DNA from 3 places in the Pseudoalteromonas carrageenovora IAM 12662 genome. Region 2 is predicted to be linked to each of the others. Evidence: predicted binding sites of a transcription regulator. Region 2 holds the regulator's gene; each other region holds the start of a gene.
The links. The regulator sigma-54, encoded in region 2, starts transcription at its own class of promoters, with help from an activator protein. The targets are predictions, from matches to a motif close to GTTGGCACGNNNNTNGNNT.

Region 1 (10,239 bases), 1.5 Mb from region 2:
GCTACACAGGTGATGTGAAGGCAATGTACAATGGCGAAATGATGTCATTTGGTACTGCGACTAAAGTTACTAACGGTGTATCAATCACTTACATTGATGGTGATGTAGTGCCTTACACAGATGTTGATTTAATCGACGCAAGTAAGTAACTTAAAACTATAAAAGGGAAAAGCTGTGCGCTTTTCCCTTTTTTTATAGAAAGCGATTTTATTATGAAAAAAAAAATTCTCTTGTTAGGATTTTCGACAGCTCTTATTTCTCCTCTTGCATCCGCAGATAATCAATTTCAAATTTTTACCCACTTTGACGCAGAAATTTATACCGAAGCACAACCAGTACAATCTTTTGTTGATGATTTTGACGCGCCACTTAAATCAGGTGATAGTGCATTTACCTACAATATATTTGAAGTCGGTGTTGGTTACGGAAATTTTAAAGTTGGCCTACAAAGTCGTTACGATTACGTACTTAATTTTGATCCTGATACTGCGCTATATACTCATACAGAAAAAAACGATTTAGCTTTTGAAGATAGGTTTTACACTTATTATTTAGATGCTAAACAAGCAACCTCTAACGGTGTTTTTGTATCGTATGACTTTAAATTTTTAGACAAAAATGCATTAACGATTACACCTAAACTATCTATTTTTGCCAGTTCTCACTTTCAAGATGCAACTGTAAATGGTCAAATTTACAGTGATGAAGTTGAAGGGACCGTAACCGTAGACTACAACTTTTCAAAAGACATTTTATTTAAAGAATTTACTCCCTCACAAAAACCAGAAGGTTTAGGCTACAGTTTGGATATTTTTGCTGATTGGCAAGTAAACGATGAGCTTCAAGTAGGGTTTAGCGTAAAAGATTTACTTTATAAAACAGATTACGACGATAGTGGTTCAGTAAAAGGGCAAACAACAGAGATCCCTTTTAGAGAAGATGATAATGGCGATATTGTTACTCAACCAACGGTTTCATTACAAACGTCTGCTTATGGAAACACTCAATCACATGACTTAGAGATGGAAATGCGTTTACAAGCATTTGCTGATTATAGAATTAATGAGCGCTTTTCAACTCAGCTAACAATTAAACGCTACGATCAAGACACATTTAATCAATTAAAAGGGCGTATTCACTTTTGGGACCATTGGAAAGTCCAAGCTGGTTACGAAACAAAAAGTGAGGCTTTTTTGGTTGGTATAGAAAACGAGTATTTTGGTCTTAATTTACAAACTGATAGTTTAGATTTAGATAAAGCCTATTATGCAAATGTGAATTGGTATATGAACATTAAGTTTTAAGGAATGAAGATGCTAAAACAAATTTTACCTTTAGGGGTTGCTATCGCATTAGCCGGTTGTGGTGGGTCTTCATCTGATAGTGAAGATACTCAAAGTGTTGCCGTTACTGTTGCTTCAACATCTTCCACTGTAAATTTTTATGTTGCAAATTGGCAGCCTTCTCAAGGCACTTTAAATGTTATAAATAGTGATGGTGTTGTTCAAGAGTCGATTGCTGTAGACAATATTAATACCGCAAGCGTTAGTGTAGATCCACTTACCTTTAACAGCTTTGAATTTATTCCTGATGATAGCACTTTAACATGCCCTCGTTTTACAGGTTGTGGTAGAACGGTTCGTGGAGATATTAACGATTTAAACGAAAACCGTTTGATTGATTATCAAGAGCCAACAGCTGTCACTTTAAACTACAAAGCGAGCGCTTTTAGTGCACCGGGTCAAAATACAGTTTATTTATCGCCGCTTAGTAAAGTGATTTCTGATCAAGGCTATAGTGCTGTTGCAGCAAGTTTAGCAGCAACTCCTTTTTATCATCTAACACACAGTAATTTAAGTGCAAGTGTTGAAGCTGAAATGGTAACTAATGCATTTACTTACGCTGCAATAATTGCGGGTGCTACAGATGCAAGCTTTAGTGTTGATAATGCATTTACTGACTTTGCTACCAAGCAAGAAGATCAGCAAGCATGGCAGGATTATAGCGAGTTGGCAGCGCAATACGTTACTGATAATTTATTTAGTGATCAAGGTAATGCGTTATTACAAAACGTTGCCGGTGAAGTGAAACAAACGATAGCAAGTGTAACTACCTACTCTAATTGGCAAGTACGAACACAAGTTACGCAAAGTTTAGATTCAAGAGAATTACTTGTTGATACTCGTAATATTATAGGTGTTGCAAGGCTTCAAGAAAAAAGTTACTCAGATGAGCTTGATTCTAAATTTGAAGAGCTTGAGGGCGCTTTTGATGAAGATACTCAACAAACGCTTGATGCACTGATTAATTCACTAAACGAAGTTATTACTAATTATTCGCCATTAGCAGACGATTCGACACCAGCAGGGCAATATAAACTTCGAGATCTAGATATAGACTATAGTAAATCGCCTTATACTTGGGCTATAACCGGTACATATGATGATTTACCTATTTCTATAGATTTATCTATTCCGACATTTCGTGTGAGCGGCGTACTAGGTGATAAAATTGAAGGCGTAATGACTGCTTCAATTACAAATGGTGCAACGGTACTTAGCGTTGACGTTAGCGAGTTACTGATACAGTTTGATGGAATTGACGAAGTTAACGAGTTAAACCCAGATGCCGAGACAGGAATTGCTCAGTTAACTTCTAATGTCATTATAACTAAAGCTGCGGGTCAGCTTGATGGTGATTTATCGCTAAGTTTAGAGCGCTTTGTAAACTCATTTGGTGAAGTATCAAACACATTATCAACGTTTGATTTTGTTGGTAATTACCAAAGCAGTATTCAAAATACAGATTTTCATATTACGGCTGTAGAAGCTTCACCGTTTATAGGTGAAGAAAATGACGATTTAGCATTTACCTTCGAGCTAGATTTTCCTTTAAGTGGTGCAAGTGATTTTAAATTTGCTTATGTAGGTGAAGCCGCAAACTTATCAGAGCTTACTTCAACAGATATTTTTGTGAGTGTACAAAATAGAGCTTTAGATCTTCGTATAAGAGATGTAAGTGGCAACCTTAATCTTATTGCTAAAGGTGAAAATGGTCGCTGGTTAGATGTAAAACAAAAAGGTCGTAACTACAGTGGAGGTCTATATTTTGGTGATACTAAAATTGCTGAAGTTACTGCTGTGAGAGGCATCCCAGGTGTATTATTTTCTAACGGTGATTTCGAATCATTATTTTAAATAGTTTTTAGAGATAACTTATAAACATAAAGCCCAACACTAGTTGGGCTTTTCGTTTATTGAAAAGGTGTTTTTACAAAAACTCAATACTTACCGTTTCACCTTTTGCAATGCTACCGCTTTGTGCGGGTACTACAATTAAGTAATTTGCTCTACTGAGTGACGAAAGTACGCCTGAGCCTTGTTTATTAAATGGCGTTACAAGCAAGTCACCTTGCTCATTTGTTGAAGCTGTAGCGCGTTGAAAGTCGGCTCTGCCAGGGCGTTTTTTAACAACTGATGTTGTAATAGCATTAAAACGCATTTTAGGGGCTACTTGCCCAAGTCCAGAGAGCTTTTGTAGTGCAGGTTCTACTAGTTGATTAAACGTTACTGCGGCTGATACGGGGTTACCTGGTAAGCCAAAAAAGTAACTGTTGGGTAACTTACCAAAAGCAAAGGGTTTACCTGGCTTCATGGCTATTTTCCAAAAATGGATATTACCAATTTCATTTAATACTTCTTTAGTAAAGTCAGCTTCACCAACCGATACACCACCTGAACTTATTACAGCATCTGCTTTTTCATCTGCACTTAAAAAAGCTTGAGTAATGAGCGCTTTATCATCGCTGATGATACCTAAATCAAGCACATCTACGTTTTGTTGCTGTAATGCACTAATTATTACGGCACGGTTACTTTCATAAATAGCGCCTTTTTTAAGGGGCTGTCCAGGCTCAATTAGCTCATCACCTGTAGAAAACACGGCGACTTTTAATTTGCGAGTGACATTTATGTCGGCAATACCTAAAGAGGCGAGTAAGCCTACATCAACGGCTTTAAGTTTATCGCCTGCATTTAAAATAACGTCATTTATTGCAATGTCTTCACCGGCAAAACGAATATTTTCATCAACGGCAGGCTGCGCAGTAAATGTGATTTGATCACCATTAACCGATGCGTTTTCTTGCATTACAACGCCATTAGCACCCGGTGCAATGGCTGCTCCCGTCATTATTCTTACGCACTGTCCGGGAGTGAGTGTGCCTTCAAATGTTTGCCCTGCAAATACGCTCCCTACTTGAGTATAGGTTAAGCTTTTATCTGAAATACAAACAGCATAGCCATCCATAGCAGAGTTATTGTGAGCAGGCACATTAATATTAGATTTAACATCATTGGCTAAAACCCGGCCAACACTTTGCATTATGGAGATGGTTTCATTGTGCGAAATTGCATTGATAGAGCTTAGTATGTTTTGAATTGCCGTTTCTATTGGTAATAAACCGGGTGCATTGCAAACATCGTTCATATATATTGCTTACTTAAATCATTTTATTTTTAAAACAATACTTATAATGTCAAAGCTTTACAATACATGGCTGGGTTATTTTTTGTTTGTATTTTGCGTGTTCTCAAGCACGTTAAGTGCAAAAGAAACATTGCATGTCGCAGTAGCAAGTAACTTTAAAACTGTCTTACAAACTTTACTGCAAGAATCTCCTTTACCCGGCGTACAAGTAAAAATATCAGCGGCTTCAAGCGGGATTTTATATTCTCAGATTGTACATGGTGCGCCGTTTGATGTGTTTTTATCAGCTGATGATCTCCGCCCGCAAGCATTAGTAAAACAAGGGTTTGCTAGTCAAAGTAGCTTAGTTACCTACGCATTAGGTGAGCTTGCATTGTGGCAGCCCAATGCTAATAAAGTAAATGATAAAGTAGCCATTGCTAACCCTCGTTTTTCACCTTATGGTCGGGCATCGCAGTTTTATGCTAATGCTAACTTTAAAAAGCCAATAAGTTACGTATACGGTAATAACATTACGCAGGCCTTTCAGTTTGTTCAAAGTGGCAATGTGTCAATTGGGCTGGTGGCGGTGTCTACGTTAAAAGCTGCGTATAGCAATACACAAAACCCCAAGTATTTAGATTATAAAGTGCTAGAGGCGAGTGAATACCCCGATATTATCCAACAAGGCGTTATTATAAAATCGACAAAAAAAATGGCGAGTGCAAAAAAGCTTATGGAGTTTTTAATGACAAGTAGCACTCAACTTAAGCTTATTAAATTAGGATACAGATCAAAGGACAGCAATGCTTCAAAGTGATTTAACTGCGCTGTGGTTAACAATAAAACTGGCCTTTATAACCGCTATATTACTACTCGTTTTCTGCATTCCGGTTGCTTATAAATTAGCAGGCTACAAAGGTAAATTTAAACCTTTTTTAGAGGCATTAATTGCTATGCCTTTAGTATTACCGCCCACTTTATTAGGTTTTTACTTATTGGTTCTTTTTTCGCCAACGCATGCTTTTGGGCAGTTTTGGTTTTGGTTAACGGGTACCCAGCTTGCGTTTAGTTTTCAAGGTGTGGTTATTGGTTCTCTTTTTTATTCATTGCCGTTTGTAATGCAGTCTTTGGTTGCAGGTTTTAAACAAATAAATCAAACCTATAACGAGGCTGCAATAGCGCTTGGGCTTAGTCATTTTAAGCGTTTTGTGTATTTAATTTTACCATTACTAAAGCCTAGTATTGGTAGTGCGTTTGCCTTGGGGTTTGCTCATACACTCGGTGAATTTGGTTTGGTATTAATGATTGGCGGTAATATTCAAGGGCAAACACAAGTTGTTTCAATTGCTTTGTACGACCATGTTGAATCGTTAAATTATGCGGCTGCGCATCAGCTCTCTCTTATTTTATTGGCTATTTCATTTGCGTGTTTGGTGCTGTTATTTAAGTTTAATAAAAGCATAGTTGGGGTTAAACAATAACATGATTAAATTAACCCTATTTAAAGCACTTAATAACTTTGATTTAGATATAAACTTGCAATTAGAGTCGTTTAATATTGCAGGTGTTTTTGGTCCGTCCGGATCAGGTAAGTCTACATTGCTGCGTTGTATTAGTGGTCTTGAAGGCAAGCAAAGTATTTATATTAATAATCAACCTGTGCATCATTTACCTAGTGATAAACGCGGGGTAACACTGCAAGTGCAATCTTGTCCGTTATTTCCTCATTTAGATGTTGCCGGCAATTTAGCTTTTACTCAAAAGCACTGCGCTAATAGGGAAACTAACATATCTGAGCAAGAAGTGATTACAGCTCTTGAGTTACAACCACTCCTTAAACGCAACGTACAAAGTTTATCGGGCGGGGAGCGTCAACGAGTGGTGTTTGCACGCACAATGTTAGCAGGTCAAAAACTTATAATTTTAGATGAGCCGTTTAGTGCGCTCGACTGGCCACTTCGTTTTAAAACACTAACAACATTAAGTGAGTTAGCAGCTAAATTTAATATTAAATTTATAATAGTGAGCCACTCATTAAAGGAGCTACTGTTTTGCTGCGATACCCTAATTCAGCTTGAAAAAGGTAAGGTGATAAACCAAGGAACAAGTGCGTTAGTTGCCAAGGCTATTTATGCTAATAATAAGCAAACACCACTGAGCTTACTTAATTATGGCATTATTAAATTTGATGAAAAATACGCTGTTTATCACCTTCTAATAAAACAAAGTGAGCAGCAGTTATTTGTATCCCCAAGCGCAGTTGAGCAGGGCGGCAAGCTAATTATTGAAAGCGAACAAATATCAATTAGTGCTATAAAACCAATACTCACAGAGCATAGTAACATATTGGTTTGTATACTTATTAATGCTGAAATGATTGATAGCAATTGGCAGCTTACACTTAATGTTGATGGGCAAACATTGTATTGCTTACTTTCAGCAAGAGTATGGGATCAAAGTAATTACAAAGAGGGCGATACACTTTACGCCGCTATTCATAACCTAGAGTAAAAAATTAAAACACGAGTTACTTACTACAGGTGGGACACTGGCTATTTTTAGGAATTTTAAAGCGGTTAAACTCCATGCTGAGCCCATCCACCAGCAATAAATGTTCACTTAAGCCGCTTGGTAAACCCGCAAGTATTTTTAGTGCCTCAGTTGCCTGAATACTGCCAATTAGCCCAACAATAGGGGAGAGCACGCCAGATTCAGAGCAGCTTTGTGTTTGTTCATTAAAAAACTGTGATAAGCACTCGTAGCAATGGCTATGTTGTTTCATGGTAAAGCAGGCAACTTGGCCTTCCATTCTAATTGCAGAGCCTGAAACTAGCGGTATTTTAGCCTTATAACAGGCGCTATTGAGTAAATTACGTGTAGGCAAGTTATCAGAGCAATCAATGACTATATCAATATTACTTAATAGCTCGTCAAGCTTTGACTGCTCATCTAAAAATGCATCGATTGTATGAATATCTATTTCATCATTTAAGCTAGTTAACTGCGCTTTAGCGGCGTGTGTTTTTAAGCTTCCCACATCTGTTTGTTTGTAAAGCACCTGCCTTTGCAAGTTTGTAGCATCGACCAGATCGTTATCTACAAGCGTTAATGTTCCCACACCTGAGGCAGCTAAGTACTGTGCAACCGGGCAGCCTAAGCCACCTAAACCTACTATAAGCGCATGAGATTGCCATAGTTTTTCTTGTCTATCTATATCAAGTTGTACAAGCATAATGTGGCGAGAATAACGTAATTGCTGTTGATACGTTAATGGCGGTTTTTGCATAAATGTGCGCTCAAATTTTTTTGTAACAATACCAAGTAGTTAAAACCTAGAGCAAGTAAAGCTTTAAAAATCTTTGCACTGTTAACGCCCATCGCTGCTACTTAAATAGTGCAAAGCGAAATTATTATCAATAGCGAAAATTGTAACTTACTGAATTTGTTATTTATTAATTGTTGGCTTAGTAATTGCTGACTATGGTTAATGTTAATTTAACAATTCGCACAGTATAAATGCTACCAAAGTAGTATGTACTATTTAAAACAATAATCGTTACAAGGAAAAAATAACATGCAACCGAGTACTGGGTTTAATCTCATATCGTTTAGCGGAAAAATGAAAATACTTCACTTAAGCTGGATGGTGTTTTTTATCTCATTTTTTGTATGGTTTAACCATGCGCCATTATTGGGTGCTATTGCAGGTTCGCTTGGCATTACTATGGCTCAAGTTAAAACACTGCTTATATTAAATGTTGCCTTAACTATTCCTGCTCGTGTCGTGGTTGGTATGCTTACCGATAAATTTGGTCCACGTATTGTGTACGCAGCACTACTTATTGTGTGTAGTATTCCGTGTTTTATGTTTGCCCTTGCAACAACGTTTGAGCAAGCAGCTATCGCCCGCTTTGCACTTGGCTTTATTGGTGCGGGTTTTGTTGTTGGTATTCGTATGGTGAGCGAGTGGTTCCCGGCAAACGAGTTAGGTACAGCCGAAGGTATTTACGGAGGCTGGGGTAACTTTGGCTCTGCAGCCGCCGCTATGCTACTACCAATATTAGCGCTTATGTTTGGTGGCGAAGATGGCTGGCGTTATGCGGTCGGTGTAACAGGCGTACTAAGTGTAATATTTGGTATTATTTGGTACATAAACGTAACTGATACGCCTAAAGGCGGTACATACTTTAAGCCTAAAAAAGTAGGGGCAATGGAAGTAACCAGTAAAGGCGACTTTGTACTACTGCTTATAATGAAACTACCTATGTACGGTGCATTAGCGCTACTTACCTGGAAGCTTTCTCCTACTGGCGCAAATTTACTTTCTGAAAATTTTGTAGTTGGTACATACGCGTTTTTAGTGCTGCTTTATATTTACGAAGTGTATAAAACGTTTGATATTAACGGTCATATTTTTAAGCAACCTGTTCCAGAATCACACCGTTACGACTTTAAGCAAGTTGCTGTTTTAAATATTCTTTATTTTACAACATTTGGCTCAGAGCTTGCCGTTGTATCTATGCTGCCATTATTTTTTATGGAAGTATTTGGCCTTGATATGGTGTACGCAGGCTTACTTGCCTCAGCCTATGCATTTATGAACTTAGCCTCTCGCCCTGGTGGTGGTTGGATCTCAGATAGAATGGGTCGTCGTAAAACGCTTATTGTACTTACCACAGGCTTAGCTGTAGGTTATTTTGTTATGGGCTTAGTTGACGCTAGCTGGCCGCTTTGGCTTGCAGTTGCAGCTGCCATGGCGTGTTCGTTTTTTGTGCAAGCAGGGGAAGGGGCTGTATTTGCCGCTGTGCCACTTATTAAACGCCGTTTAACTGGGCAAATTGCAGGTATGACGGGAGCTTACGGTAATGTAGGGGCTGTTGTATATTTAACGGCGCTCTCATTAGTTGATTACCAAACATTCTTTATGATTATCGCTGCCAGTGCATTGTTAGGTTTAGGTGCATTATTTTTCATGAAAGAACCTGATGGCCACATCACTGAAGTAAACGAAGATGGCACCGTTGAACTTATTTCTGTGACTTAAGGCATACTTATGTTTGATGAAACCCAAAAAGCCAGCGCACTTACAAACGAACTTAACGTTGAGTTTGGTGGGCACAGTAGCAAAGGTATAAAAACCGAAAACCAAGATGCGTTTGCTGCTCTTAATACTCAAGCGCAAGAAAAAGAGTCAAAAGGGGTTATTGCCTGCTTGGCCGATGGGTGTTCATCAGCAAAAAATGCTAAACAAGCTTCACAGTTATCGGTAACGCACTTTATAAATGAGTATTTAAATACACCGCCAAGTTGGGCCGTTAAAAAGTCGGTATCTAAGGTATTGGCCAGTTTAAATCAGTGGCTGTATTCGCAATCGGTTAACTATAATCACCTCGGCCAACGCCAAGCAGATTGGATGACCACGTTTACAGCGCTTATTTTAAAATCGGCCACGGGTTATATTTTTCATTTAGGTGATACCCGAATTACGCGTTTACGTGCAAAAAGTATGGAGGCGATAACACGCGACCATAAAGTAAACGATACCCTAACGCGAGCTTTAGGCGCGCAGCTTCATCAAGAAATTGATGTATACGAAGTTGATTTAAAAGCTGATGATATTTATATACTTACCTGCGATGGTGTACACGATGTGTTGCCAAACAGTGATATACAAAAGCTAATTGATGAGCATACTAATTTAGAACACGCAGCTAAAGCAGTGACAGAGCTTGCCATAGCAAGAGGCAGTGACGACAACGTAAGCTGCTT
Region 2 (10,239 bases):
TTTTACCGCAGATGACTTTGCTCTATCGCACCCAGGGGGCAGCCTAGGTAAGCGTTTACTACTAACGCTAAAGGACGTAATGCACAGCGGTGAAAACACACCTAGTATTAATATTTCACAAACTATAAAAGATGCGTTAATTGAAATGTCAGCCAAAGGATTAGGCATGACAGCGATAGTTAATGACAACAAAGAGCTCGCGGGATTATTTACCGATGGCGATTTACGCCGTATTTTAGAGCAACGTATTGATATTCACACCACTTTAATCAGTGTGGTAATGACTAAGTCATGTACAACAGCTACCCAAGATATACTTGCAGCTGAAGCGCTCAATATAATGGAAAACAAACGTATAAATGGGTTAATTGTGGTTAATGAAAAAAACCAACCAATTGGCGCACTAAACATGCAAGACCTATTAAAAGCAGGAGTGTTATAAATGCAATTTGAAGATCTCTATCAACCGCTAAGTGCTGATGCAAAAGCGCGCGCTAAAAAAGTAAAGCTACTTATATGCGATATTGATGGTGTTTTTTCTGATGGGCGAATTTACCTTGGCAACCAAGGCGAAGAGCTAAAAGCGTTTAACACCAAAGATGGCTTTGGCATAAAAGCATTAATAAATAGTGGCTTTGAAGTAGCCGTTATTACTGGGCGTCACTCTCAAATAGTGCAAACCCGTATGAGCAGTTTAACAGTGCAACATATTTATCAAGGTCAAGAAGACAAGCTAATTGCTTACCAAGAGCTAAAAAACAAGCTCAACCTAAGCGATGACCAAATTGCCTATATTGGCGATGATGGCCCCGATATGCCAGTAATGGAGCAAGTTGGTTTTGCCGTTGCTGTAAGCGATGCTCACCCACTTATTAAACGCTTATCGCACTACGTTACCCAAATGCCAGGTGGTTTTGGGGCAGTAAGAGAGCTTACCGATTTACTCATGCTTGAAAATGGTAAGGCACTTACCACACAAGGCACTAGTTCATGAATGCGGCGCGCATAATACTTAGCATTTTATTCATTAGCTGTATGGTTTGGCTTTGGTACCCTTATTTTACCCAAACAAATACAGCTCCTCAGGCAGAACCTGAAGTGATTGCTAAGCCTGATTACATCGCCATAGAACTTAAGCAAACAGCTTATGATGAACAGGGTAAAATTAGCCACAAAGTAACAGCGGCTAAAATGGAGCTATACCAGCAGCTAGGTTTTACATTTTTTGAAAAGCCTATATTTACTTTATATAACGAAAAGCAAACGTGGCAAATAAACGCTGACGAAGCAACATTATACGAAGACAAACAGTTGATATTAGAAGGTAATGTAGTTGCCAAAAACTTAACCGATAACGCCATGATAGACAAAATCAACGCTGATAATATTCAGGTTGATATAGAACTATTAACAATGCGCTCGGAGCAACCTGTTGTCATCACTGGACCCAATTTAAAAATCACCGGTAAAGGCCTTGAAGCCGACTTAAAAACTGAAGTGATTAAACTAATTAACCATACGCGAACCATATACTATGACCAATAAAATTTCTAAAATACTTATAATTCCAACTCTTCTACTTGCTTTTAATGGCTATGCAGCAGAACAAGAAGCTTCTCCTGCTGCCAATCAAATTTCAATTAGCGCTGACAAACAAGAAGGCCAGTTAAAAGCTAATGTAGGGATTTTTGAAAAAAACGTAGAGATTATTCACGGTAATCGTCGTATTACAGCTGACCGATTAGAAGTACACAAACGCGAAGATTTAGGTGATAACAAGCAATTACTAATAGCAACAGGTAGCCCAGCTTATTTTGAAGAAAAACAAGCTGACGGCACAGTAATGAGCGCCAGTGCAAACGAAGTACGCTACGATGTTGCTAAGCGATTTTTAACGCTAGTTGGCGATGCTGAGGTCGCTCAAGCGGGGCAAAAAATCAATGCAAAAAGTATTACATACGACATGCAACAGCAATTAATTAGCGCCGAAAAAGATGAAAACTCTACCGATCGCGTTCACACTATTTTAGTGCCTGTTGAGCCTAAAAAAGTAAAAAAAAGTGACAAAGGCCAGCCATGAGTACATTAAAAGCAGAGCTATTAGCAAAAAGCTATAAAGGCCGTGAAGTAGTAAAAAATGTTGGTCTAGAAGTCAAAGCTGGCAGTATTGTTGGATTGCTTGGGCCTAACGGCGCAGGTAAAACCACTACATTTTATATGATAGTGGGCCTTGTACCGAGTGATAAAGGCAAAATTTCTATTGATGAGAACGATATTACTCTTTTACCTATGCATAGTCGTGCTAGATTAGGCATAGGCTACTTACCACAAGAGTCATCAATTTTTAGAAAACTTACCGTTTATCAAAATTTAATGGCTATTTTAGAAACGCGGAAAGAGCTTAACAAAAAAGCAAGAGAAGATACGCTTAACAACTTGTTAGATGAATTTAGTATTCAACATATTCGAGACAGCCAAGGTATGGCTTTATCGGGTGGTGAGCGACGCCGCGTAGAAATTGCACGCGCACTAGCTGCTAATCCTAAATTTATATTGCTCGACGAACCCTTTGCAGGTGTAGACCCTATATCGGTGTTAGATATAAAGAAAATAATAGAACATCTTAAAAATCGTGGGATTGGTGTATTAATTACCGATCATAACGTAAGAGAAACCCTTGATGTTTGTGAAAAAGCCTACATTGTTTCTCATGGAGAGTTAATCGCTTCTGGTACACCAGAGCACGTATTAAATGATAAAACGGTACGCGATGTTTATTTAGGCGAGCAATTTAGGCTGTAACATTTACGCCATGTCTTTAAGCATCTGCTAGTATTAATTATAACAACATAAAAGGATTGTTAGAGATACATGAGGCAATCATTACAGCTGCGCATGGGCCAGCAACTTACAATGACTCCACAACTGCAACAAGCAATTCGTTTGTTGCAACTCAGTACATTGGATCTCCAGCAAGAAATACAAGAAGCGCTTGATAGCAATCCGCTTCTAGAAGTAGATGAACAAGATTACACGGAAGAATCAGCTGGCAAAAACGAGCAAAAAGCAGATAACGATGAATTAACCGTAAGTGCTAATGCCGACGAAAAACCAAGCGAGTACGAGCAAGACAGTGGTGAAGCACTTACTAAAGACACAGTAAGTGACGAAATGGCTATGGATGTAAGCTGGGATGAGTACATGAGCGCAGCTCCTGCTTCATCATCAGGCCCTATGCCAGAAGATGAGTCTATTTACCAAGGTGCTTCAACCGAAACTCTTCACGAATACCTAATGTGGCAATTACAGCTCACGCCGTTTAGCCCTACTGATGAAGCAATTGCAATAGCGATTGTTGAAGCAGTCGATGACTCAGGTATATTAACGCTAAGCTGTGAAGATATTTTAGAAAGCTTTAATCAAGAGAACGACGACGAGGGCGAAGTTGAACTTGATGAAATAGAAGCCGTTTTAAAACGTATTCAGTTGTTTGATCCGGTGGGTATAGCAGCTCGTAGCTTACAAGAGTGTTTGTGTATTCAGCTAAATCAGTTTGATAAAGATACGCCTTTTATCAATGAAACAAAGATGATTTTAACCGATCATATTGATCTATTAGCGGCTCGCGACTATCGTACATTAATGAAGAAAACTAAGCTCAAAGAAGACGAGCTTAAAGAAGTAATGACGTTAATTCACACTCTAAACCCTAAGCCAGCAGATACTATTGTAAGGGAAGAATCAGAGTATGTGATCCCCGATGTATCAGTTAAAAAAATAAAAGGCCGTTGGGTAGTTGAGCTAAACCCAGATAGCATGCCTAAGATACGTGTTAATAGCCAATATGCAGCTATGTCACGAACAGTTAAATCTAGTGGTGATAGTCAATTTATTCGCTCTCATTTACAAGAAGCTAAATGGTTTATAAAGAGCCTAGAGAGTAGAAACGACACACTACTAAAAGTAACTAATTGTATTGTTAAGCAACAACAGGGCTTTTTTGAACACGGTCCAGAAGCCATGAAACCTATGGTTTTAAACGATGTTGCTGAAATGGTAGAGATGCACGAGTCGACTATTTCGCGTGTAACTACTCAAAAGTATATGCACACGCCACGTGGTATATTTGAGCTTAAATACTTTTTCTCAAGCCACGTAAGCACCGAAAATGGTGGTGAGTGTTCATCTACAGCAATACGCGCTTTGATTAAAAAACTGATTGCCGCAGAAAACTCAGCAAAACCATTGAGTGATAGTAAAATTGCGGATATATTGGCTGAGCAAGGAATTAAAGTAGCTAGACGCACAATCGCAAAATACCGCGAATCTCTGGCTATTCCACCGTCTAATCAACGAAAGAGTTTGATATAAGACGCAAAACAAAGAGGAAAACGCTTATGCAACTAAACTTAACTGGTCGTCATGTAGATGTTACTGATTCATTAAGAGACTACGTAAATAATAAATTTGCAAAGCTAGAAAGGCATTCTGATCATATAAACAATGTTCATGTCATTCTCGATGTAGAAAAACTTAACCAAAAAGCTGAAGCTACAATCCATGTAAGTGGTGCAGAGTTATTTGCATCTACCGAACATCAAGACATGTATGCTGCCATAGACTCGTTGATTGACAAGCTCGATCGTCAAGTTATTAAACACAAAGAGAAGCTTGCTCGACACTAATATGATGAAATTAAGCTCACTTATATGCCAGGACTGCAGCAAAGCTGCGGTCCTTTTTAATAGCAAAAAAAGAATTTTAGAGTTTATTAGCGAACTCGCTCATGAAAAGCTTCCTTATCTTTCTCAGCAAGATATTTTGTGTGCTCTAATGAATAGAGAGAAGCTTGGTAGCACAGGCATAGGCCGTGGTATTGCAATTCCTCATGGAAGAATGAGTGGCGCAGAAGAGCCATTAGCAATAGTGCTTGTAAGCGAGACAGCCATAAATTTTGATGCGATTGATAACCGCCCTGTTGATATATTTGTTGCACTCATCGTACCAGATGGTGATAACCAACAGCACCTAAAGACTCTCGCAACCATAGCTGATAAACTAAATGACAAAGAATTTTGTAAACAGTTACGCTGTGCAAAATCCGATGCTGAGCTTTACCAAGTTATTGTTAATCAATCGTAGTTTAAAAGGGTGATAAATGGAGTTAATTATCATAAGTGGCCGCTCTGGTTCTGGGAAGTCGGTTGCTTTACGCGTTGTAGAAGATTTAGGTTATTATTGCGTAGATAACATTCCAGTAAACCTACTGCCTTCTTTAGTGCGAAGCGTATCGGATACCTACGATAAAATTGCTGTAAGCATAGATGTGCGTAACATCCCTAAAGAGCAAGATGAGTTTAACGATATTCTTGAATACCTCCCGGGCTTTGCAAATCCCACTTTATTTTATTTAGATAGTGACGATCAAACTCTGATCAAACGCTTTTCTGAAACACGCCGATTACACCCGCTTTCTATTGACTCGTTACCACTTGATTTAGCGATAAAAAAAGAAAAACAACTGCTAGATGTATTAGTAACCCGCGCAGATTTTATGCTCGATACAACCGACTTAAGTGTTCATCAGTTAGCTGAGTCTATTCGTGAAAAAATTCTCGGTAAAAAAGATAAGCAACTTATTGTAACCTTTGAATCGTTTGGCTTTAAACACGGTATTCCTAAAGAAGCTGACTACGTATTTGATGCTCGATTTTTGCCAAATCCGCATTGGGAGCCAGAGCTTAAGCCTTTAAATGGTTTAGACCAACCTGTTAAAGATTACTTAGCGAGTCACAGCATAGTACAAAAATTCACTTGGCAAATTCAAACATTTGTACAAACATGGCTACCACACCTAGAGCGTAATAATCGTAGTTACTTAACGATTGCCATTGGCTGTACGGGCGGGCAACACCGTTCGGTGTATTTAGCACAAACAATTGGTGAGAGCTTTGCGATGACACACCCTAACGTAAAAATTAGACACCGCGAACAAGAAAAATAATACAGCCGAATAATCACCAGTTCAGCTTACATAGAGTAACTTATGCATTGTGAAGACGCTTTTTTAATAAAAAACAAACTTGGCTTACACGCCAGAGCTGCCACTGTACTTGCGCAATTAGCCGTGCAGTTTGATGCCACCATTACACTATTTCAAGATGATAAAGAAGCAGCTGGCGATAGCGTACTTGCATTAATGCTACTAGAAAGCAGCCAAGGTAAAGAAGTTAAAGTAGTGTGTGAAGGCCCCGATTCTGAGCAAGCCTTACATGCTGTTGGACAACTAATAGCACAACGATTTAATGAACAAGAATAATTAGGCTTAACTTTTAGTAATAAAAAATTTTACCCGGTTAAGCTTATAAATAAGGTTAGTGCGTCTGTACACTCACCGCCTCCCCTAAAGTAATATAAAAATTTATAAAGGACGCCAATGCCTGAAGCTTTTGAACAAGATTATCCACTACAACAATTAAAACAGGTGACCAAGTCACTCAATAGTGGTCAATTTGTTCAAGTTAGGCGCATGCTTGCAAAAACAGCTCCTTGTGACACCGCACTTTTACTAGAATCATCACCTCACAAAATCCGTCGCTTACTTTGGCAATTAGTTGACCCTGACGTACAGGGTGACGTTCTTGAAGAACTCTCTGAAGATGTACGTTTAGGCATTATTGCTCAAATGGAGCCTGAACACATTGCCGCCGCTACTGAAGACATGGGGCATGATGATTTAGGTGAAGTTCTACGAAGCCTACCTGACACCGTCTATAAAGACGTTGTTAGCGCAATGGATATTCAAGACAGAGAGCGGGCAACTCAAGCCCTATCATATCAAGAGCGCTCTGCTGGCGCGTTAATGAACACCGATACGGTAACCATTCGCCCTGATGTTACTCTTGATGTAGTGCTTCGTTATATTAGACTTAGAGGCGAGCTACCTGAAGGCACTGATGACTTATATGTAGTTGATAAGCATAACTGTTTTTTAGGTGCATTATCACTCAGCACCTTACTCACTAACCCACCAGAAAAAATCGTTCTTGATTTAATGGACGAAGATTGTGAATCTATTCCAATCTCTATGGATGAAAGTGAAGTTGCACAACTTTTTGAGCGTCATAACTGGATATCTGCACCGGTAGTTGATGATAACGCACACCTTTTAGGCCGTGTAACCATTGATGACATTGTTGATGTAATACGCGAAGACGCTGAGCATAGCCTTTTGAGCTTAGCGGGCCTTGATGACGAAGAAGATACCTTTGCACCCGTTTTAAAAAGCTCAAAAAAACGCTCAGTTTGGTTAGGTGTAAACTTATTAACCGCTCTTGCAGCAGCCTTTGTAGCAAGCTTTTTCGAAGGTACTTTAGATGTATTGCCTATTTTGGCGGTGCTAAACGGTATTGTGCCTTCTATGGGGGGCGTTGCTGGCAGTCAATCTTTAACACTCGTTATTCGAGGTATTGCTGTAGGTCATATAAATCAAACAAACCAACGCTTCTTAATGATGAAAGAGCTTGCCATTGGCGCGTTAAACGGTATTTTGTGGTCTCTTTTAATTGCTGGTGTAATAGCACTTTGGCAGTGGGATTTTATGCTTGGTGGCGTACTCGCTTTTGCTATGTTTATGAACTTAGTCGTCGCGGGTGTGGCTGGTGCAAGTATTCCTATTATATTGAAAAAAATGAATATTGACCCTGCATTAGCAGGCAGTGTTGTGCTCACGACCGTAACAGATATTGTTGGTATATTTGCCTTTTTAGGTACTGCTACCTGGTTGCTGGTATAAATTTAAACCGTTTTATAAAAGTGATTTAAATAAGTATTCTCATGGCAGCTAGTAATAAAAGCAAACCTAAAAAATCACTCAAACATAAAGGGCTTTCAACACTAAAGAGTGTGTTGGTGTATGGTTTTATATTTTCCATAATTTATACGGCTATCAATTGGTGGCGACAACCTGTGATGCCAGCTAATCCGCAATTGCAGTTAATAGACTACCAAGACAAGTCCATAAACCTAAGTAAAATTAGCCAAAGCAAACCAACGCTTATTTATTTTTGGGGTACTTGGTGCCCTATTTGTAGTATTACCTCTGAAGCTATAAACGAGCTTGCAACTGACAATAGTTACTCGGTAGTGACCATTGCGATAAAGTCGGGTTCGGATCAAGATCTTCATAGCTATCTCAATGAAAAAAGCTACACCTTTACAACAATAAACGATCAAAATGGTGAGATATTTGCCGATTGGCAAGGACAAGTAACGCCTTCCTACATTATTTTAAAAGATAGCAAAATGACGCAAGGGCTTACAGGCATCCAGCCTTTATGGTCGCTTAAATTACGCTTATGGTTATCTGACGCTTTTTAGTAAAAACTCTTTATTGCCCATGCTAATTTGACAATAAAGAGCTTATAAATTTTATGCTTGCGTGGCTATTACCTTGCTCGCTGACGATTACCGCCCACTTTGGGTTTTGTATTCGCCTTTTTAAATTGGCTAAAACCGGTATGGCGCGTTAAAGCTGGACGACCTTTTCCGCCTTTACCTGCTTTTTCATCTCGGCCTTCTTCTGGCACTAAGCAATTAGGACCTTTACCTATTAAATTAGCTTTACCCATTTTACGCAATGCTTCACGGATCATAGGCCAGCCTGATGCATCATGATAGCGCAAAATCGCTTTATGTAATCGACGTTGGCGAGCCCCTTTAGGAACAGGCACCACCTCAGCGTTATTTTTGATGTTACGAAGCGAGTTCATTTCAGTGTGATAGATAGTCGTCGCATTTGCCATTGGTGAAGGGTAAAAGTTTTGCACTTGGTCTAGCTTAAAGTCATTCGTTTTAAGCCATAAAGCCATATTTACCATGTCTTCGTCTTTTGTCCCTGGGTGAGCAGATATAAAGTACGGAATTAAATACTGTTTTTTACCAGCTTCTTTTGAGTACTTATCAAATAATTCTTTAAATTGATCGTACGCGCCCATGCCCGGCTTCATCATTTTAGATAAAGGGCCGTCTTCAGTGTGCTCAGGTGCAATTTTTAAATAACCGCCAACATGATGCGTTACTAATTCTTTAACGTATCGAGGATCGCGTACAGCTAAGTCGTAACGTACGCCCGAAGCGATTAAAATTTTCTTAATGCCTTTTACTTCACGGGCTTTTTTATACAAATCGATTGTTGGTGTGTGGTCAGTATCCATGTGTTTACAAATATCGGGATAAACACACGATAAACGACGACACGTACTCTCTGCTTTTTTACTCGTGCATCGAAGTTTATACATGTTAGCCGTAGGCCCACCTAAATCAGAGATAACCCCAGTAAAGCCTGGTACTTTATCTCTAATTTGTTCAATTTCTTCAATTATTGATTCTTGTGAGCGACTTTGAATAATTCGCCCTTCGTGCTCTGTAATTGAGCAGAACGAACAACCACCAAAACAGCCACGCATAATATTAACCGATGTTTTAATCATGTCGTAAGCAGGTATTTTAGCATCACCATAACTTGGGTGCGGAATACGTTGATACGGCAAACCAAATACATCATCCATTTCATGCGTTTCAAGCGGATAAGCAGGCGGATTTACCCAAATAGAGCGATCTCCATGGCGCTGAAAAAGCGCACGGGCACAACCTGGGTTTGTTTCTTGATGCAAAATACGTGATGCATGAGCGTATAGGGGTTTATTAACACTCACTTGCTCAAATGCAGGGAGTTTTACGTATGTTTTTTCCCACGGTTTAGGACGAGCAGGTTGAATAGTTATTGGCTTTGCAGCTTCTGCTTTTAAATCAATTCCGGCTTGTTTAAACTCTGACTTACTACAGCCAACATCATCAGCCCCATATGGATTAGGAATAGGGTCTATTTTACCTATTTTATCGATTGCGGTTGAATCACTACCACGCCAACCAGGTAAAGGCTCTTTACGAATAACGGCTGTACCGCGAATATCTTGAATTGTATCCATTGTTTCACCTGCAGCAATCCTGTGAGCAACTTCAACTAATGGGCGTTCAGCATTTCCGTAAATAAGTATGTCTGCTTTGGCATCAAATAAAATACTACGACGTACTTTTTCTTGCCAATAATCGTAATGAGCAATACGGCGTAAGCTTGCTTCAATACCACCAATAACAATAGGCACACCTTTGTAGGCTTCTCGTAGGCGCTGAGAGTAAATCATTACAGCTCGGTCTGGGCGTTTGCCACCAACATTT
Region 3 (10,239 bases), 570 kb from region 2:
TGATATTACTCGTACATACGATTTTAAAAAGCAGGGTGAATTTGCTGAGCTTGTTAATACTATGACGGCTACGCAAATTGAGTTAGGCAAAGGTTTAAAACCAGGTATGTTATATGGCGATTTACATGTTGAGTGCCATAACCGTATTGCGCAAATTCTTAGCGACTTCAAAATTGTAAACTTACCAGCGGCAGAAATTGTTGAGCGTAAAATTACGTCTACTTTTTTCCCGCATGGACTCGGGCATCATTTAGGTTTACAAGTTCATGATATGGGCGGTTTTATGAGTGATGAAAAAGGAGGGCATCAGCCGTCACCAGAAGGGCACCCATTCTTGCGTTGTACTCGAAAAATTGAGAAAAACCAAGTATTCACTATAGAGCCGGGTTTATATTTCATTGATTCACTATTAGGTGATTTAGCACAAACCGACAACAAACAGTTTATTAACTGGGATAAAGTTGAGACATTTAAACCTTATGGCGGTATTCGTATTGAAGACAACATTATTGTTCACGAAGATAGCCTAGAAAATATGACTCGTGATTTAGCGCTCGACTAAATCCTTATAAAGACGAGTTAGCTAATACGCGCTAAAATACGCGAATACAAAGGGGCCTTTTGGCCCCATTTTTAATTGAGCTTTAACTATGTCTGAATATAAATACCCTGCCGAAGATGTGTTTCACCAAGAAGAAATTAAAAAAAGCACTTTTATTGTTCATATAGCTCATACACCTGATTTAAATGCAGCTAAAGCGTTTATTAAAAGCATTGAAGAAAAGTACTCAGATGCTCGCCATAATTGTTGGGCGCATGTAGCAGGTAATCCTGGTGGCAGCCATGTTTATGGTTTTTCAGATGATGGAGAGCCAAATGGCACAGCAGGCAAACCTATGTTAAATGTGCTGGTGGGATCGGGGCTTGGTGAAATTACCGCAGTGGTTACACGTTATTTTGGGGGTATTAAGTTAGGCACGGGTGGTTTAGTGCGTGCTTATGGCGGCTCGCTTAATAATGCGCTTACTCAACTTAAAACAGTCACTAAAGTACCTAGCGTAGAAATTATTGGCCAAAGTGAATACAACATGCAAGGTGCAATAGAGCAGTTATTAAAAACCAGTTATCAGGTACTTAATATTGATAAGCAATTTACTGCTAATATTGAATGGGTGATCACAATAGATAGCCGACAAGCCCAGCAAGCAATAAAAGATATTTTTGATTTAAGCCACGGCGCAGTTGAGTTAACTATTAAAGAGTAATAACCTACACAAATTGCATTTAATGCATACCTGTTTAATTTGATCTGATTGAAGTTACTCAATCTCAGTTTACTAATAATAAAAGCGATAAGCTAAATGCAATTTCGTACCATCATAAAAATTCTTGGCCAACTTGTTGCGCTGTTTAGTATTACCATGGTGCCACCGGCACTGGTGTCTTTAATTTATAAAGACGGTGGTGGTGTTCCGTTTGTTTTAGCATTTATATTCAGTGTTGTTATTGGCATGATGGCTTATTACCCAAACCGCCATGAAAACGGCGATTTAAAAGCACGCGAAGGCTTTTTGATTGTTGTTTTGTTTTGGTTGGTACTTGGGGCGTTTGCGTCCTTGCCGCTTATATTTTTACAAGAGCCAAACTTATCTTTGGCTGATGCCGTATTTGAGGCATTTTCAGGCCTTACAACCACCGGTGCTACTGTACTAACGGGTATTGAATACTTGCCAAAATCAGTATTATTCTATCGCCAGCAACTCCAGTGGTTTGGCGGTATGGGTATAATCGTACTTGCTGTCGCTATACTGCCCATGCTTGGTGTGGGTGGCATGCAGTTATACAGAGCTGAAATACCTGGTCCTGTTAAAGACTCTAAAATGACCCCTCGCATAGCCGATACTGCCAAGCACCTTTGGTATATTTATGTGTCGTTAACTATTACGTGTATGCTGGCTTATTGGGCTGCAGGAATGGAGTGGTTTGATGCTATATGCCATGCGTTTTCTACAGTCGCGATAGGTGGTTTTTCTACTTACGATGCGTCTATGGGTCATTTTGACAGCCCAATGATTAACTTTATTTGCGTGTTCTTTTTAATTATTGCCGCCGTCAACTTCTCTTTGCATTACGCCGCAGTGGCGAGCAGAAACATTCAAGTATATATACGTGATCCTGAGTTTAAGGTGTTTTTATGTATTCAATTAGCGCTGGTGGTTATTTGTTTTACTGTGCTTTCATCCAACGAAATATTTGCCAATGGCGACGAGACCCTCGATCAAGCTTTGTTTCAAGCGGTATCTATGAGTACAACAGCAGGCTTTGCTACCGATAACTTTTCTACTTGGCCGCTGTTTTTACCTATTTTACTTATATTTTCGAGCTTTATTGGTGGCTGTGCAGGCTCTACCGGTGGCGGTATGAAAGTAGTAAGAGTGTTTTTACTTTACTTACAGGGCGTACGTGAACTTAATAGGCTTGTACACCCACGCGCTATATGCTCTATTAAACTCGGCCGTAAAGCATTGCCAGATAAGGTTGTAGAGGCCGTGTGGGGCTTTTTCTCGGCATATGCACTGGTGTTTATTATTATTATGCTGGCGCTTATGGGGACTGGTATGGATAACATAACGGCGTTTTCTGCCACTGCTGCATGTTTAAATAACTTAGGCCCAGGTTTAGGTGATGTTGCCTCGCACTATGGTGCAATTACCGATGGCGCAAAATGGTTGCTAACTATTGCTATGGTATTTGGCCGGTTAGAAATATTCACGTTATTAGTATTATTTACGCCTACTTTTTGGCGCGGCTAAACGCTATTAAACTAACTCAGGGGTAGAGTATGCCAGCGTCAAATCTAAATAAATTACACCAACTCATTACGAGTGGCTTGGTTGACTTAGAAATACTCACTCCCACCGACAGTAAGCGCATTAAAACCGAGTTTGTAGGCTTGCTCGAAAATAAATTTATTATTTTAAATTACCCTAGTTCAAAGCGCTTGCCTGCGAGTAGTGATTATTTACGCGATGGTGTAATGGTTATAGTAAGAGCATTAATAGAGGGCAGTGGCGGGCAGATTATTGCATTTCGACAACAAATAATGTCGGTGGCTTCTCATCCTGCTAGGTTGATTTTTATTAACTACCCTAAGCAAGTACAGCTTTTTGCTCTGCGCTCTCAAGCACGCATACCTACCTTATTACCGGCTAAATTAAAAGTGAGCGATGACAGAGTACTTGAAGGCATCATCAAAGATATTTCACTCACTGGTGTTATGTTTGATGTTAGGGGCGATCAACAAGACGAAGACTTAAAAAACATGCAATGCACTGTAATACTAGATACCAATAGTAAGGATTTTCAGGGTGAGATTTGCAGTGTGAAAGAGCACTCATCGGGTGTTAATTGCGGAATTAGGTTATTAGCCAGTGAAGATGAAATGAAAGCATTTATGAAAGAACATTTTATCGACCCATCAGTACTTGATATGGCTGTAGAGTAGTAACGTTTCGCCTTTTTGCAACAAAAAGGTATTTTGTGTAAAAATTTAAAAATACTTCTTCATTTAATTTAAAAATAAATATAATTTCCTTAAATAACAGTTTGTTGAGTTAGTTGAAAATAGAATTATCATTTTCACTGCAAACCTACTTAGCTTATAGTTTACTTAAATTTTCTAGGAAAGCCCCCTCATTTCTATTAAATACTCAAAACTGTAGCTTTTTACTTAATTGTAACTATCTGTTTTTGTTTAATTTAATTTCTTCATTATAAATCGCGTTGCTAAATAGCAACAAAAATCACAGCTAAAATCTTCAAAAAACGAAGGTGTTATCTTAATGCATTGATATATATAAACTTTTAAATGTTGGCATTTAAGTTGTAATAGTCTAAGTGTACTGAACGAAAACGTGATTTACAGTGAAAGACTTAATCGCACACACATAAATTTGAAGGATACATATTATGAAAAGCATTGATAAAACTTTAGCACTAATCGCTATTGCATCTTCATCAGCAGCTTTTGCAGCATCAGATTTCGATACGTTAGATGTAGATGGTAATGGCGCAATTAGCCAAGCAGAAGCATCGGTAGATGCAAAGCTAATGAGCATGTTTTCAGAGCTCGATACTGACCAAAATGGTGAGTTATCAAAAGAAGAGTTTTCAAAAGCTTAATTTAAAGTGATTTATCCTGAGTTGCCAAAGACAACCTAAGCAGGCAAGGGAGCTTACGAAAGAGGATAACAAGGAAGTGAATTTGACTTTAATTTTAGCAAACCAATTTTTTGATAAAACATTGAATATGAAGGAATACGCTATGAAACATCTAAATAAAGCACTTGCTCTTATTGCTATCGCATCTTCTTCAGCTGCATTTGCAGCATCAGATTTCGATAGTTTAGATATCGACGGCAGTGGCACTATCAGCCCAAGCGAAGCGGCAGTAGATACAGATTTAATGGCTGAATTTATTGAGCTAGATACAGACGGTAGTGGTGAGCTTTCTAAAGAAGAGTTCTCAAATTACTAATTAACCTATAAAGGTTAAGCATTTTCACAGTTAGGGATCTTTGAAAAGGACTTCCCATCTTACTAGGAATATTATTATGAAAACATTAAATACAACACTTGCAGTTTTAGTTTTAGCATCTTCATCAGCAGCTTACGCAGCAGTAGACTTTGCCTCATTTGATGCCGATGGTGATGGTGCAATCACTAAGCAAGAAGCGCAAGTAAATGCACAATTAGTAAAGATTTTTGATGATTTAGATGCAGATGGAAACGGCGAGCTTTCAAAAGAAGAGTTTGCAAAAGTACAGTAAGCACACGCTTCATACTCCACTAAAGCCGCCTTAGTCAGCGGCTTTTTTGCGTTTATGCTAAGTGATTATAAGAATATAGCACTTACTTGGAATAGCTTTTCTACAACGGTAATGTGTTTTTTGTCGATTAAAAACATTATTACATGGTCGCCCGACATGATAATTGTATCGTCGTGGGCTATAAGTACATCGTCGTTACGTACTATTGCGCCAATAGTAGTACCAGCAGGAAGTTTAATATCGGCAATGGCACGGCCAACAACTTTTGAAGTGTTTTCGTCGCCATGAGCGACGGCTTCAATTGCTTCTGCTGCACCTTTACGTAATGAGTAAACATTAACAATATCACCACGGCGTACATGAGTAAGCAATGCCGATATAGTGGCCTGTTGCGGCGATATGGCTATATCTATTTCCCCACCTTGTACTAAATCAACGTATGCACCACGCTGAATAAGTACCATGGTTTTTTGTGCACCCATTCGTTTTGCAAGCATAGCCGACATAATATTTGCTTCATCGTCGTTAGTTACGGCAATAAATACGTCAACTTGCTCTATATGCTCTTCAGATAGCAGTTCCTGATCTGATGCATCACCACAAAATACCACTGTGTTGTCGAGCATTTCAGATAGTTGCTCAGCGCGCTCTTTACTGCGCTCAATTAATTTAACACTGTGGTTTTTTTCAAGCGAGCGGGCAAGGCCGGCACCAATGTTACCGCCACCAGCAATCATAATTTTTTTGTAAGAGCGTTCTAGCTTTTGTAGCTCGTTCATAACCGCGCGAATATGCTTGGTTGCGGCTATAAAAAAGACTTCATCGTCGGCTTCAATTACTGTAGTACCCAAGGGTTTAATGGCTTTACCTTGGCGGTAAATAGCCGCAACGCGAGTTTCTACATTAGGAATGTGCTCTTTTAAAGCAGAAAGCGCATAACCCACTAATAAGCCACCGTAATAAGCTTTAACAGCCACTAAAGAGAGCATACCATCGGCAAATTGTAATACTTGTAATGCACCAGGGTAGTCTATTAAGCGGCGAATATATTTGGTAACGAGTGCTTCTGGGGCAATATAATGGTCGATTGGTAAATCGTCATTTTGGAAAAGTTTTTCGCGGTATTTTAAATATTGCTCTGAACGTATTCGAGCAATTTTAGTGGGGGTATTAAAAATACTGTACGCTACTTGGCAAGCAACCATGTTCACTTCATCTGAACTGGTTACCGCTATAATCATATCGGCATCTTCAGCGCCAGCACGGCGTAATACATCAGGGTGCGCGCTGTGGCCCATAACCCCTTGTAGGTCGTACTTATCTTGAAGCTCACGCAAACGGTTGCCGTCTATATCTACAACCGTAATTTCGTTTTGTTCGCCAACTAAGTTTTCAGCAAGCGTAGCGCCAACTTGCCCAGCTCCGAGTATGATTATTTTCATTATTTACCCGTATTAGTAATCAACCTAAAAAGAGATTAATTACCGTTTAATTAAAAAAATAGCCATTTAATATCTCATAAATGGCTAACTATTTAGTGTACGGTTATTAGGCTTTTTTAACTAGCTTAGCGTAATAAAATCCATCACTTTCGCCCGGTAGTAATTGCAAACCCGGGTTAGTAACAGTGTCGTTCTCGTGCAATGGAATATGTACTACATCGTCATTATTAGCTAAAAACTTAGCAACTTGTTGCTGGTTTTCTTGTGGGAGTACCGAACACGTAGCGTATACCAGTGTGCCACCTGGTTTTAGTAGTGGCCAAATGCTATCGATTATATCACTTTGCAGTTTAGCTAGATCTTCGATGTCTGATGCGCGGCGTAACCATTTTATATCTGGGTGACGGCGTATAACACCAGTTGCAGAACATGGCACATCTAATAATATACGATCAAACTGTTGCTCATCCCACCAAGTATGAGGCTGTGAAGCGTCACCACATTGTAAATCGGCACCTAAGCCAATACGCGTAAGGTTTTGCTTAACACGCTCAAGGCGAGTTGAGTCGCTATCTAGGGCTAATACTTCAGCATCAGCAAGCTCTAATATGTGACATGTTTTTCCACCAGGCGCTGCACAGGCATCTAAAATGTATTCATCAGCTTTAGGTTCTAAAAAGCGTGCTGCAAGTTGTGCTGCTGCATCTTGCACCGAACATGCACCTACATCAAATTCTGGCAGCGAGAATACATCACGCGGCTTAGCTAGCTTAATACCGTCAACAAACTCTGGGTTTAATGTGTGTTCAATATCGTTAGCCGTTAACATTTCGCTGTATTCTTGCGTGCTGTATTGAGCTTGATTTACACGCAGCCACATAGGGGCTTGTTGCTGATTTTCTTCAAGCAATGCTTCCCAGCTATTTGGGTATGCAGCTTGCACTTGTTTAATAAACCAATTTGGATGGTTGTATAAACACACCGGTATTTGCTTCGCTTTTTCTTCAAGCTCGCTCTGTTGGCGTTGAAAGCTACGTAAAATAGCATTTATTAGGCCTTTTAAACCCAGTGCGCGCATTTGAGCGAGTGCATTTACGGTTTCTGATATTGCGGCATGCGGTGGCACGCGCATGTGCTGTAGCTGGTATATGCCTACATATAACAAAAACTGAAATATTCTACGCTTACCTTTTAACGGCTGCTCTACTAAGTGTTGGCAATAGTTTTCAAGGCTTGGTAAGTATCGTAATACGCCATAACAAATTTGCTGCAGTAAAGCTTTGTCTTTTGGGGGTAAGCCTTGGCTCGCAAAAGGAAGCTCTTGATTAAGCGATGCGCCTTTATCAACGACGTTATATAAAGTTTCTGCGGCAAGCGCGCGTACATTTGGAACATTACTCATTATTTTCGCCTAATACTGTACCCGGGGTTACCCAATCACTACGACCATTTAAAAAGTCACTAATTGCCATTGGCTTTTTGCCTTGCGGCTGTAATTGCGTAATGCAAATAGCATGTTTGCCACACGCTACAACCACACCCGTTTTATCGCTGGATAAAACTTGGCCTGCACTACCTGTTTGATCAACTACTTGCGCTTGATAAATTTTTACCGTTTGCTCACCCATTTGTGTAAAGCACACAGGCCAAGGGTTGAAAGAGCGAATATTTCGCTCTATTTGAGCTGCATCCATAGACCAGTCAATATTTGCTTCGTCTTTAGATAGCTTTTTAGCGTAGTTAGCCTGCTCATCGTTTTGAGGTTCAGCTTTAAGCTCGCCTTTTGCTAATTTATTAACGGTTTCTATAAGCGCATCAGGGCCAAGCTCGGCCAGTTTAGTGTATAAACTGGCACTGGTTTCATCAGCATTAATTGCACAGCGACTAATATGTAACATGTCGCCGGTATCAAGCCCTTCATCCATTTGCATAATAGTTACGCCGGTTTGCTCATCACCCGCCCAAATTGCACGTTGAATAGGTGCTGCACCACGCCAGCGCGGTAATATAGAACCATGCACATTTAGACAACCTAAACGTGGAGCTTCTAATATTGCTTTTGGTAAAATTAGCCCGTAAGCCACTACAATCATAATGTCGGCATTTAAGTTTTTAAGCTCTACTAATGCGTCATCATTTTTTAACGACTGTGGCTGAAAAACCGGTAAGTTATGCTCAAGCGCTAGCGCTTTAACTTCACTGGCTTTTAATTTTTTACCTCGGCCAGCAGGGCGGTCAGGTTGGCTGTATACACCTACTATTTGGTGCTCGCTTTGTATAAGCGCTTGTAAATGACGAGCGGCAAAATCCGGCGTACCGGCAAATATAATGCGTAATGGTTGGGTCACTGAGTTTTCCTAAGGTGCTTATTACTGTGCTGCAAATTTAGCTTCTTTTTCAAGCTTTTTACGAATACGTTGGCGTTTTAGTGGTGATAAGTAATCAATAAATAGCTTACCTTGTAAGTGATCAAGCTCGTGTTGAATACAGATAGCCAGTAATTCGTCTGCATCTAATACAAACTCTTCACCGTTTTCGTTAAGCGCTGCAACAGTTACTGTTTCTGCACGGTCTACTTTTGCGTACGAGTTAGGTACTGATAAACAGCCTTCTTCGCTTACGGTAGAGCCGTCTTTTTTGATAATTTGTGGGTTAATAAGTACTAAAGGCTCATCGCGCTCTTCAGATACATCAATTACCACGATGCGTTGATGAATATCTACTTGCGAGGCTGCTAAGCCAATACCATTTTCATCATACATAGTTTCTAGCATGTCTTTAACAATTTGGCGTACTGTATCGTCAACTTGTTCAACGTCTTTTGCTACTGTACGTAAACGCTCATCTGGGAATCTTAAAACTTCTAACCTAGCCATAGTTACCTTTTTACACTTGTGCTTAATTTAGGGTATTGTATGCTCTTATTTTAGCCATTAGCGTTCCCCTTTAACAGGTTTTGGACAATAATAATGAAAAAACAATACAAGGAAGCTCAATGAAATCTCCATTACTTGCAATCATGCTTGCGTTAAGTGCTGCTTTTCCGGCAGTTGCTGATGTACTTAAAATAAAAAAAGATGCACCAAAACAGTATGTTGTAAAAAAAGGCGATACACTTTGGGATATTTCAGGCATTTATTTAGATGAGCCATGGCTGTGGCCTGAACTTTGGCAAATGAATCCACAAATTGATAACCCTCACCTTATTTACCCTGGTGATGCGCTCGCTTTAATATATGACGCTGATGGAAATCCACGTTTGGTGATTAATAAAGCGTATAGAAAACTATCTCCTCAAGGGCGCATTACACCAAAAGGCACTAATGCAATAACTACTTTACCACTTGAAATGATCAAACCTTACATCAGTTACGAGCAGGCAATTGATAGTGACGATATAAAAGATATGCCTTATGTTTTAGGTGCAAACGAAAATACTAAAACACAAACCTTAGGCCATATTTTGTATGTTAAAGGTGACTTAAAAGTACACAAAGCGTATGCCATTTATCATGAAGGCGAACCTTATACCGACTTAGAAACCGGTGAAGTACTCGCAACGCGTGCCTCTTATGTGGGTATGGCGCGTGCATTTAGAACGGGCGATGAGCAAAATGGAGTACCTTCATCATTACGTGTTGAGTCTGTTAAACGTGAAATTCAGCAAGGTGATTTTTTAATGCCAGCAATGCAAGGGCAATTACTTCCTGCATACTTTAATATTCATCGCCCAGACAATGCAGTATCGGGTCATGTTATTGCATCTCCGCGCCAAGTAAGAGAATTCAGCACAATGGATGTTGTAGTGCTAAACTTAGGTCGCGACCAACTAATAGAGCCAGGGCATGTGCTTGATTTAGAACGTCAGTCTCCGACAGTTATTGATGGCCCTCGTGGTCCTCGTTATCCTGAGGATTCGAGTAAATTCGAAAAATTACTATCTGACGCTAGTCAGTTATTTGGTGATG

Region 1: a site for sigma-54 is predicted at 7,929-7,947, ahead of ALFOR1_RS09450 (NarK family nitrate/nitrite MFS transporter). Genes of this name have one in related genera too.
Region 3: a site for sigma-54 is predicted at 3,871-3,889, ahead of ALFOR1_RS00085 (EF-hand domain-containing protein). Genes of this name have one in related genera too.

The regions. Positions count from the first base shown of each region.
Region 1 covers NZ_LT965928.1:2,085,149-2,095,387, reverse strand. The annotation lists gene ALFOR1_RS09490 (hypothetical protein) at 1-149, shown strand, start outside; gene ALFOR1_RS09485 (hypothetical protein) at 213-1,304, shown strand; gene ALFOR1_RS09480 (hypothetical protein) at 1,314-3,197, shown strand; gene moeA (molybdopterin molybdotransferase MoeA) at 3,271-4,488, opposite strand; gene modA (molybdate ABC transporter substrate-binding protein) at 4,535-5,287, shown strand; gene modB (molybdate ABC transporter permease subunit) at 5,274-5,951, shown strand; gene ALFOR1_RS09460 (ATP-binding cassette domain-containing protein) at 5,953-6,981, shown strand; gene ALFOR1_RS09455 (HesA/MoeB/ThiF family protein) at 6,998-7,756, opposite strand; gene ALFOR1_RS09450 (NarK family nitrate/nitrite MFS transporter) at 8,045-9,514, shown strand; gene ALFOR1_RS09445 (bifunctional protein-serine/threonine kinase/phosphatase) at 9,524-10,239, shown strand, end outside.
Region 2 covers NZ_LT965928.1:587,198-597,436, reverse strand. The annotation lists gene ALFOR1_RS02790 (KpsF/GutQ family sugar-phosphate isomerase) at 1-442, shown strand, start outside; gene kdsC (3-deoxy-manno-octulosonate-8-phosphatase KdsC) at 443-994, shown strand; gene lptC (LPS export ABC transporter periplasmic protein LptC) at 991-1,545, shown strand; gene lptA (lipopolysaccharide transport periplasmic protein LptA) at 1,535-2,080, shown strand; gene lptB (LPS export ABC transporter ATP-binding protein) at 2,077-2,802, shown strand; gene ALFOR1_RS02765 (RNA polymerase factor sigma-54) at 2,872-4,371, shown strand; gene hpf (ribosome hibernation promoting factor) at 4,398-4,685, shown strand; gene ALFOR1_RS02755 (PTS sugar transporter subunit IIA) at 4,690-5,142, shown strand; gene rapZ (RNase adapter RapZ) at 5,159-6,004, shown strand; gene ALFOR1_RS02745 (HPr family phosphocarrier protein) at 6,047-6,319, shown strand; gene mgtE (magnesium transporter) at 6,437-7,795, shown strand; gene ALFOR1_RS02735 (protein disulfide oxidoreductase) at 7,837-8,379, shown strand; gene ALFOR1_RS02730 (YgiQ family radical SAM protein) at 8,448-10,239, opposite strand, start outside.
Region 3 covers NZ_LT965928.1:17,739-27,977, forward strand. The annotation lists gene pepQ (Xaa-Pro dipeptidase) at 1-562, shown strand, start outside; gene ALFOR1_RS00070 (YigZ family protein) at 651-1,265, shown strand; gene ALFOR1_RS00075 (TrkH family potassium uptake protein) at 1,362-2,813, shown strand; gene ALFOR1_RS00080 (flagellar brake domain-containing protein) at 2,843-3,505, shown strand; gene ALFOR1_RS00085 (EF-hand domain-containing protein) at 3,970-4,182, shown strand; gene ALFOR1_RS00090 (EF-hand domain-containing protein) at 4,325-4,537, shown strand; gene ALFOR1_RS00095 (EF-hand domain-containing protein) at 4,614-4,829, shown strand; gene trkA (Trk system potassium transporter TrkA) at 4,895-6,271, opposite strand; gene rsmB (16S rRNA (cytosine(967)-C(5))-methyltransferase RsmB) at 6,378-7,673, opposite strand; gene fmt (methionyl-tRNA formyltransferase) at 7,666-8,619, opposite strand; gene def (peptide deformylase) at 8,641-9,147, opposite strand; gene ALFOR1_RS00120 (LysM peptidoglycan-binding domain-containing protein) at 9,267-10,239, shown strand, end outside.